2 linked regions of the Kaistia algarum genome follow. The protein of the gene in region 2 binds, or shares a complex with, the protein of the main gene of each other region. Links are inferred from orthologs where the notes say so. Each region holds a gene or a part of one and is shown on either strand. Other genes may lie near its edges.

The links. The genes of interacting proteins can lie anywhere in the genome.
Region 1: the proteins of OSH05_RS23165 (region 2) and hfq are in contact, whole or in part, in a crystal structure (PDB 3VU3), measured with the Escherichia coli proteins. The link is inferred for Kaistia algarum from one-to-one orthologs.

The regions. Positions count from the first base shown.
Region 1 is NZ_JAPKNJ010000002.1:366,925-371,508, reverse strand. The notes cover bases 775-3,769. They hold hfq (RNA chaperone Hfq), read left to right. Parts: upstream 775-2,142; coding sequence 2,143-2,397; downstream 2,398-3,769. Other genes in these bases: hflX (GTPase HflX), read left to right, coding at 2,397-3,769; OSH05_RS15010 (D-amino-acid transaminase), read left to right, coding at 1,120-1,995; ntrX (nitrogen assimilation response regulator NtrX), read left to right, coding at 775-1,069. Outside these bases: more of ntrX, read left to right, coding at 1-774; more of hflX, read left to right, coding at 3,770-3,782; OSH05_RS14995 (alpha/beta fold hydrolase), read right to left, coding at 3,858-4,584. UniProt on the Escherichia coli protein: RNA chaperone that binds small regulatory RNA (sRNAs) and mRNAs to facilitate mRNA translational regulation in response to envelope stress, environmental stress and changes in metabolite concentrations.
Region 2 is NZ_JAPKNJ010000004.1:183,794-188,344, forward strand. The notes cover bases 471-3,432. They hold OSH05_RS23165 (catalase), read left to right. Parts: upstream 471-885; coding sequence 886-2,979; downstream 2,980-3,432. Other genes in these bases: OSH05_RS23160 (YciE/YciF ferroxidase family protein), read left to right, coding at 471-664; uxuA (mannonate dehydratase), read right to left, coding at 3,052-3,432. Also shown: OSH05_RS23155 (extracellular catalytic domain type 1 short-chain-length polyhydroxyalkanoate depolymerase), read left to right, coding at 1-8; more of OSH05_RS23160, read left to right, coding at 176-470; more of uxuA, read right to left, coding at 3,433-4,248; OSH05_RS23175 (hypothetical protein), read right to left, coding at 4,393-4,551.

The DNA of each region.
Region 1 (4,584 bases), on a different replicon or contig from region 2:
CTATGACTATATCGAGAAGCCGTTCAAGGCCGATCGGCTGGTGCTGGTCGCGGAGCGTGCGCTGGAGGCGTCGAAGCTGCGGCGCGAGGTCAAGGAGCTGCGCCAGCGCGCCGGCAACACCTCGGCCCTTATCGGCACATCGGTCGCGATGAACCATCTGCGCCAGACGATCGACCGGGTGGCGCCGACCAATAGCCGCATCATGATCTCCGGCCCCTCTGGTTCGGGCAAGGAGACAGTGGCGCGCACTATCCACGAGGCCTCGCACCGAGCGAGCGGACCCTTTGTCGTGCTGAACGCCGCCGCGATCACGCCCGATCGCATGGAGCACGAAGTCTTCGGCACGGAGAGCGTCGAAGGCGGGCCGCGCAAGATCGGCGCTCTGGAAGAGGCCCATGGCGGCACGCTCTATCTCGACGAAGTGGCCGATATGCCGCGCGAGACGCAGGGCAAGATCCTGCGCGTCCTGATCGAGCAGAATTTCCTTCGCGTCGGCGGCACGACGCGAGTGAATGTCGATGTCCGCATCGTCTCGTCGACGGCGCGCGACCTTGAACGCGAAATTCAGGAGGGCAGCTTCCGCGAGGACCTGTTCCACCGGCTTTCGGTCGTGCCGCTGCGGGTTCCGGCTCTGGCCGAGCGCCGCGACGACATACCGGCCCTGGTGCAGCATTTCATCGAGCAGATTTCGCAGACGACCGGCCTGCCGATGCGTCAGGTCGGCGAAGATGCGCTCGCCGTGCTGCAGGCCCATGACTGGCCGGGCAATATCCGCCAGCTCCGCAACAATATCGAACGGCTGCTGATCCTGGCGCGCGGCGACGAAACCCAGATCATCACCGCCGACATGCTGCCGCCGGAAATTGGCGAGTTGTTGCCGACGACGCCCAATCGTGGCGGCGAACATCTGATGTCGCTGCCGCTGCGCGATGCGCGCGAGATCTTCGAGCGCGAATATCTGACCGCACAGGTCAACCGCTTCGGCGGCAACATCTCCCGAACCGCAGAATTCGTCGGCATGGAGCGTTCGGCGCTGCATCGCAAGCTGAAGTCGCTCGGCGTCGGGTAGCCCCTGCCGCATTCCGATTTGAAACCTCTCTCCCTTCCTCAGAGTCCGCCATGCCCCGCTTCGCTTATGTCAATGGACGCTATGTCCGCCACGCCGATGCCGCCGTTCATATCGAGGATCGCGGCTATCAGTTTGCCGACGGCGTCTATGAAGTCTGCGAGATCCGCGACGGGCTGCTGATCGACGAGCGCCGGCATATCGACCGGCTGGAGCGCTCGCTGGCCGAGTTGCGGATCCCGAAGCCGATGAGCCGGGCCGCCCTCGGCGTCGTGCTGCGCGAGCTTGTGCGCCGCAACCATGTCGTCGACGGGCTGGTCTATCTGCAGGTGACGCGCGGTGTGGCGCCTCGCAACCACCCGTTCCCGGCGGAAGGCACGCCGCCGGCGCTGGTCGTCACCGCCCGTTCGGTCTCGCGCGCCTATGCCGACCACCACGCCGAGGAAGGCGTCGCGGCGATCAGCGTTCCCGATAATCGCTGGGACCGCGTCGACATCAAGACGGTGTCGCTGCTCCCGAACGTTCTCGCCAAGCAGGCCGCGCGCGATGCGGGCGTCTATGAAGCCTGGTTCTATGACGCCGACGGCAACGTCACCGAGGGATCGTCGACCAATGCCTGGATCGTGACGGGCGACGGCGTGCTGGTGACCCGTCCGGCAGAGCATGGCATCCTGCGCGGCATCACGCGGACCGTCTTGCTCGATGTCGCGGCGCGACTCGGCATCAAGGTCGAGGAACGGAAATTCAGCCTCGAAGAGGCCAAGGGCGCGCGCGAAGCCTTCATCACCGGCGCAACCACGATCGTGACGCCCATCACCAAGATCGACGATCGCGTCATCGGCAATGGCGCTCCGGGCAGCGTCGCGACCGAACTGCGTAAGGCATTCCACGATTTTGCCGAACGCAGCCCGCGCTGGTCGCATGGCTGAGCGATCTATGCCGCAGTGCCAAAACGGTGCTGCATTGCATTTGTAGGGTGACGCGCGCCCATTTACCGGGCAAACTGTTGGCGTGGCCGCAGCAAATGTGGCCCTCGGGACTGTCGTCCCCAACAAGTCGAGGCGTGAGAGACACGAATGGCGGACCGCGCACAAAACCTTCAAGACACATTCCTGAACCATGTCCGGAAGACCAAGACGCCGCTGACGATTTTCCTCGTCAATGGCGTGAAGTTGCAAGGCATCGTGACCTGGTTCGATAATTTCTGCGTCCTGCTCCGTCGCGACGGACATTCGCAGCTCGTCTACAAGCATGCCATCTCGACGATCATGCCTGGGGCGCCCGTCCAGCTCTTCGAGCCGGGCGAAGAAGGCGATCGGTCCGGAGCTTGATGATCGAGGAAGACGAGCTTCCGGACGACGCCGAGCCGTCGCCCGATGAAGCGCCGGCTCACGAAGAGCGCGTCGCTGACCGAACCGTTGTCCTGGTGCCGGTTCGCTCCGGCCGCCAGCGGCGTGGCGCCGGGGAAGGGCGCAGTGCCCAGCGCAGCACCAAGGCGCGTGTCGACGAGGCCGTAGGTCTCGCCGGAGCGATCGATCTCGACATCGTCGAGGCCGCCGCCGTGACGCTTTCGACCCTGCGACCGGCAACGTTGTTCGGCACCGGCAAGGTCGAGGAAATCGGCGCGATGGTCGCCGAGCGCGGCGCGGGACTCGTCTTCGTGGATCACACGCTGTCGCCCGTTCAGCAGCGCAATCTGGAAGAAGCCTGGAACGCCAAGGTCATCGACCGGACCGGGCTCATCCTGGAGATATTCGGCGAGCGGGCGCAGACGCGCGAAGGCCGCCTGCAGGTCGAACTCGCCCATCTGAACTACCAGAAGAGCCGGCTCGTCCGCTCCTGGACCCATCTGGAGCGCCAGCGCGGCGGCTTCGGCTTCCTCGGCGGCCCCGGCGAGACGCAGATCGAGGCGGACAGGCGGGCGCTGCAGGAGCGCATTGCCCGCATCGAGCACGAGCTCGAAACCGTCGTGCGCACCCGTCGCCTGCAGCGCGAGAACCGCCGAAAGGTCCCACATCCGATCGTGGCGCTCGTCGGCTACACCAACGCCGGCAAATCAACGCTGTTCAACACGCTGACGAATGCCGGCATCCTGGCGCAGGACCTGCTATTCGCCACGCTGGACCCCACGCTGCGCCGCATCGAGCTGCCGCATGGCACAGAGGCGATCCTCTCCGACACAGTGGGTTTCATCTCCGACCTGCCGACCCATCTCGTCGCCGCCTTCCGCGCTACGCTGGAAGAGGTGATCGAGGCCTCGCTGATCCTGCATGTGCGCGACATCGCCCATGAGGATAGCGAGGCGCAGTCGGAAGACGTGATGAAGGTGCTGGAGCAGCTCGGCATCGAGATCGGCGATTCGGATCGCATCATCGAGGTCTGGAACAAGATCGACCTGCTGCCGCCGGACGCGCGGCCGATGGACCGGCTGCAAGCAGAGAAGGGCAAGCCCGCGATCGTCCCGATCTCGGCGCTGACGGGCGAGGGCGTTCCCGCACTGCTGCAACTGGTCGAGGACCGCGTCAACAAGAACCGCGCAAGCTATACCGTCGTGCTGGCCGGCGCCGACCTCGCGAAGCTGCATCGGCTCTACGAGATCGGCGAAGTGTTTTCGCGCCAGGACGACGAGGACGGCACCACGCGGATCACCATCCGCATCCCGGACAAATACGAGACCACGTTCCACGCCGAGTTTCCGACCGCCCGGACGAAGTGATACGGAAGATCGCCCGGCCCTTTCACCAGGGCACCATCGGTCCAGATAGCTGGCCTGGAGCCCTTCTACAGGCTTTCACGATCCCGCCCGCGCCAAGCCAGAAATCGCTGCCGTGACCGCTCGATAGACTTCAGGCGGCACGTCATGACCCATGCCGTCGATTGGCATATAGATCGCTCCGGGGATCGAGGCGGCGGTATCGCTGCCGCAGGCTGGCGGTATGAGCGGATCGTCATTCCCGTGAATGACAAGCGTCGGCGCCTTGATCGTCGCCAGACGCCCTCGGCGATCGCCGGCCACCGCCATCGCCGCGATCTGCCGTGCCGTTCCGCCCGGCACAAGGCCGCGTCGAACCTCATCCAGCAGAAGAGCACGATGCGCGCTCTCGTCGAACGGATAGCCGCCTCCGGCAATGCGGCGCGCGAAAGCGAGGTGCTGCGACAGAAAACCCTCCTGATCCGTGATCGGATCGGGTGCGGGCTGCATCATCATCGCCATGACGTCCGGTGCGGCCTGCGGAAGTGCGGGATTGCCCGTGCTCGACATGATCGAGGTGAGCGATCGGACCCGGTTCGCATGTTCGCTCGCCAGGATCTGCGCGATCATGCCGCCCATCGATCGGCCGACGACATGCGCCCGGTCGATCGCGAGCGCATCGAGAAGGCCGATGGCGTCCGCCGCCATGTCGTCCAGTGTGTAGGGCACGTCGGGTCGTCGGCCGGCCATGAGCGCAGTCGCCAGAGCGCCGAAATCCGGGGCAGAGCACGCACTGAAACGTGTCGAGCAGCCGGTGTCGCGATTG
Region 2 (4,551 bases):
TGAAATAGCTGCGGAACGGTCAGCTCGCGACGGAACGAACGCCGCCCCATTAACACCTCATCAGCGTGTGGAACCAAAAGGCGGCCGACAGGGTTGGAAGCACACGAGGGCGTGCCGACAAGAAAATCTGCGAGCACGCTGTCGATCCCAAAACCCACAAGGAAGGAACGAAACGATGGCTGACAAGGATTTGAAGGCTTTGCTCGTTCACACGGTCAAGGATGTCTATTTCGCCGAGCATGCTATTCTGAAGGCGCTGCCGAAGATGGCAGCCGCCGCCAAGTCACCCAAGCTTAAGGCTGCGTTCAAGACGCATCTTGAACAGACCGAGGGCCAGGTGAAGCGGCTCGACGCCGTCTTCAAGTCGCTGGGCATGAAGCCGGAATCGGTACCCTGCGAGGCGATCAAGGGAATTCTGAAGGAAGGCGACGAGGTCGCCGAGGAGTTCAAGGGCGCAAGCGCCCTCGACGCCGGCCTGGTGGCCGCCGCGCAGGCGGTCGAGCATTATGAGATCGCTCGCTACGGCGCGCTGCAGGCATGGGCCACCGAGCTCGGGATGACCGATGTCGCCAAGCTCTTCGGCGAGACGCTCGACGAGGAAGAGAAGACCGACCAGCTCCTGACTGATCTCGCACTGGCGACCGTGAACGAAGCGGCGGCGTAGCGCCGTCGCTGCATCGTCCGCCGTTCCAAGCGAACGGCGGACGACTTCGGAACGTCGGGATATCGATCGGGGCGAGCCCGTGCCGCCCTGACGCATTCTGGCGACGTTCGTGACGCCCCAGCCAAGCGATTCGAAAAACCTCATTCGCGGAACGCGGTTTGCCCACCCAGACCATTGCAGCGGGATGCGGTGAGCCAGTTCGAACATTCGGGAGCTTTATGATGGCGGATCTCAAGACGGGCGGGTCGGACACGGCGTCCCTCCCCGGAAATGGCGGCGAACTCCGTCAGACGGCAGCGGCCGCGGAGAAGCGCCTGACGACCAATCATGGCGTGCCGGTCTCCGACAATCAGAACTCGCTAAAGGGCGGCGAGCGGGGGCCGACGCTCTTGGAGGATTTCGTCCTCCGCGAGAAGATCCAGCATTTCGATCATGAGCGCATTCCAGAGCGCATCGTGCATGCAAGGGGATCGGCGGCGCATGGGTTCTTCGAGCTAACCCAGTCGCTGGAAGAGTTCACGAGCGCCAGAATCCTCACCGAGGTCGGAGCCAAGACGGAAGTCTTCGCTCGGTTCTCGACCGTAGCCGGCGGCGCGGGATCCGTGGATACGCCGCGGGACGTGCGCGGTTTCGCCGTCAAATTCTATACGAAGGAAGGCAATTGGGACCTCGTCGGCAACGACATCCCGGTATTCTTCATCCAGGACGCGATCAAGTTTCCCGATCTCATTCACGCCGTGAAGATGGAAGCCGACCGCGGTTATCCGCAGGCGGCCAGCGCGCATGACACGTTCTGGGATTTCATCGGCCTGATGCCCGAATCGACCCATATGGTGATGTGGGCAATGTCGGATCGCGGCATCCCCCGTTCCCTGCGCATGATCGAGGGCTTCGGCGTCAATACCTTCCGCCTGCTGAACGACCGGAACGAGGCCGTCTTCGTGAAGTTCCATTGGCGGCCCAAGCTCGGCCTCCAGTCGACGTGCTGGGATGAAGCGGTGAAGATCGCGGGCGCCGATCCCGACTATCACCGCCGCGATCTCTATGAAGCCATCGCGTCCGGCGATTTCCCGGAGTGGGAATTCGGCGTCCAGATCGTCACAGCGGAAGAGGCCGATGCCCTGCCGTTCGACATCCTCGACGCCACCAAGCTCATCCCCGAGGAAATGGTCCCGATCCGGTTCGTCGGACGCCTGGTGCTGAACCGCAACCCGGACAATTTCTTCGCCGAGACCGAGCAGGTCGCGTTCCTGCCGACCAACATGCCCCCCGGCATCGACGTCTCCGAAGATCCCCTGCTGCAGGGCCGGCTCTTTTCCTATCAGGACACGCAGCTCTCAAGGCTCGGCACAGTCAATTTCCACCAGCTCCCGATCAACCAGGCGAAGGGCTGCCCGTTTCAGAACTTCCAGCGCGACGGCAAGATGCAGACGCAGGTTCCAACCGGCCGCGCCAATTATGAGCCGAACAGCCTGGCCAACTTCGGCGAAGCGGGCGGTCCGCGGGAAGATCCCGCCGGCGGATTCCGGTCCTATGGTCTGAACCTCGACGGTTCGAAGGTTCGACTGCGAGCCGAGAGCTTCGCCGATCACTATAGCCAGGCGCGCATGTTCTACCGATCGCAGACGCCGATCGAGCAGGCGCATATCGCCACCGCCATCGTGTTCGAACTCTCGAAGGTGACCATCCCGCCCGTGCGCCTTCGGGTGCTCGCCAATCTGCGGAATGTCGACGAAGATCTGGCGAAGCGGGTGGCCGGAGGTCTCAACATGGACCTGCCGCCGTCATCCGACGCAGCTGTCCCTCCGATCGACATGGAGCCATCACCGGCGCTGCGCATCGTCGGCAAATATCCTCCGTCTCTGGAAGGGAGAGCCGTCGCGATCCTCGTGACGGATGGGGTCGACGGAACTGCGATCGATGATGTGGCCAAGATGGTTGAGGCGGCGGGCGGCACCGTCAAGATCATCGCGCCCAAGATCGGCGGGGTGATGCTGGAAGGCGGCAACAAACTGCCGGCCGATGGTCAGCTGGCCGGATCTCCATCCGTGCTGTTCGACGCCATTGCTCTGGTCGTCTCGGAGAGCGGCACCGCGGAACTGCTCAAGGACAGCGCGGCCGTCGATTTCGTGCAGGATGCCTTCGTGCATCTGAAGGCGATCGGCTTCGTACCCGCCGCGCAGCCCCTGCTGGACAAGGCGGGCGTCACGCCGGACGAATGGATCGTGGCGTTGAAAAAGGGAAGCAAGGAATTCGCGAAGGCGGCGGCGACTCGCAATTGGGAGCGCGAGGATCAGGTCCGTACCCTCGCCTGACACGTCACCGTGGGTGCTTCCGCGAAAGAGAAGCACCCACGCGAACTCCTCAAGTCTCCGCGGGCTTTCTGCTCAAAGGGCGTACCCCTTCTGGTGTGCCAGTGCCGTCATGACGCCGCGGATCTCGGCAAGACCGCGTAGGCGACCGACCACCGGGTAGCCGGGATGGGTCTGGCGCGTCCCGTCGTCGATCAGATCATGGCCATGATCGGGACGGAAGGGAATCGTGCTCGTCGGCTCGCCGGCAAGGCGCCGACGCTGTTGTTCGTCGAGAAGGGTCTCCACGACGGCGACCATATCGACATCGCCGCCAAGATGGTCGGATTCCATGAACGAACCGTCCGGATCCTTTTTCACATTGCGCAGATGAGCGAACTTGACCCGGCCGGCAAACCGCCGGGCGATGGCTGGTACGTCATTCTCCGGGTTGGCGCCGAGCGAACCCGTGCACAGCGTCAGTCCGTTCGCCTCCGACGGAACGGCGTCGAGAATGAAGGCAATGTCGCCGGCGTTCTTCACGATGCGGCAGAGGCCGGCCAGATTGCGCGGCGGATCATCGGGATGAATGCACAGGACCACGCCGGCCTTTTCCGCCGCCGGCAGGATTTCCTTCAGGAACTGGACCAGATTGGCGCGGAGCTGGTCATGTGTCAGCTCGCTCTGTTCGGCGAGGACGTCGCGAAGCTCCGCCACATCGTAACGTTTGAAGGCGCCGGGAAGGCCCGCCATGACATTGGCCCAGAGCCGCGCTTTTCCTTCCTCGCCGGCATGATCGAACCATTCGGCCGCGCGCTGCAGCACATCGGGCGTATAGTCCCGCTCGGCGCCGGGCCGCTTCAGGATGTGGCAATCGAAGGCGGCGAGCTCGTTCATGTTGAGCTTCAAGGCCCGAGCTCCGCCCGGCAGCTTCACCGCCAGATCCGTCCGCGTCCAATCGAGGATGAGCATGAAATTGTAGCAGACCGTCCGGACGCCGCAGGCCCCGAGATGGGTCAGCGTCTGTCGGAAATTCTCATAGAGGCGATCGAGATCACCCCGCCCGAGCTTGATGTCCTCATGTACCGGCACGCTTTCGACGACGCTCCACCGGAGCCCCATCGCCGCATCGGCCTCAATGACCCGCTGCCGTTCCCGGATGGCCTCGACCGACCAAGTCTCGCCATAGGGAATATCGTGCAAAGCCGTGACTATACCCGTCGCGCCGGCCTGCCGCGCATGTCCCAGGGTCGCCTCGTCGTTCGGGCCGAACCAGCGCCACGTCTGTTCCATCGATACCTCCCACCACGATCCTCGCGGCGATCCTTACCGGATTTCACAGGGACCACCCAATAGCTTGCGGGTGGTATTTCTGACTTGGCGGTGGGGAGCCGGCCCGCTCTACCGTCAGCCTTGGTTCGATCACGCCCGCTGCGGTCACGCCGAGATGGAGCGCTCCGAGCCATTGGCCGGAGACTTCTGCCGACTGGCGATCCATTTCAGCCATGGGGGTAAATGGAACAGGCCCATCAGCAGGTACATCGCGGCCATTCCGCCCAGCGGCCATCCCGCGGACGCCGCCGAGCAGATCGCGTC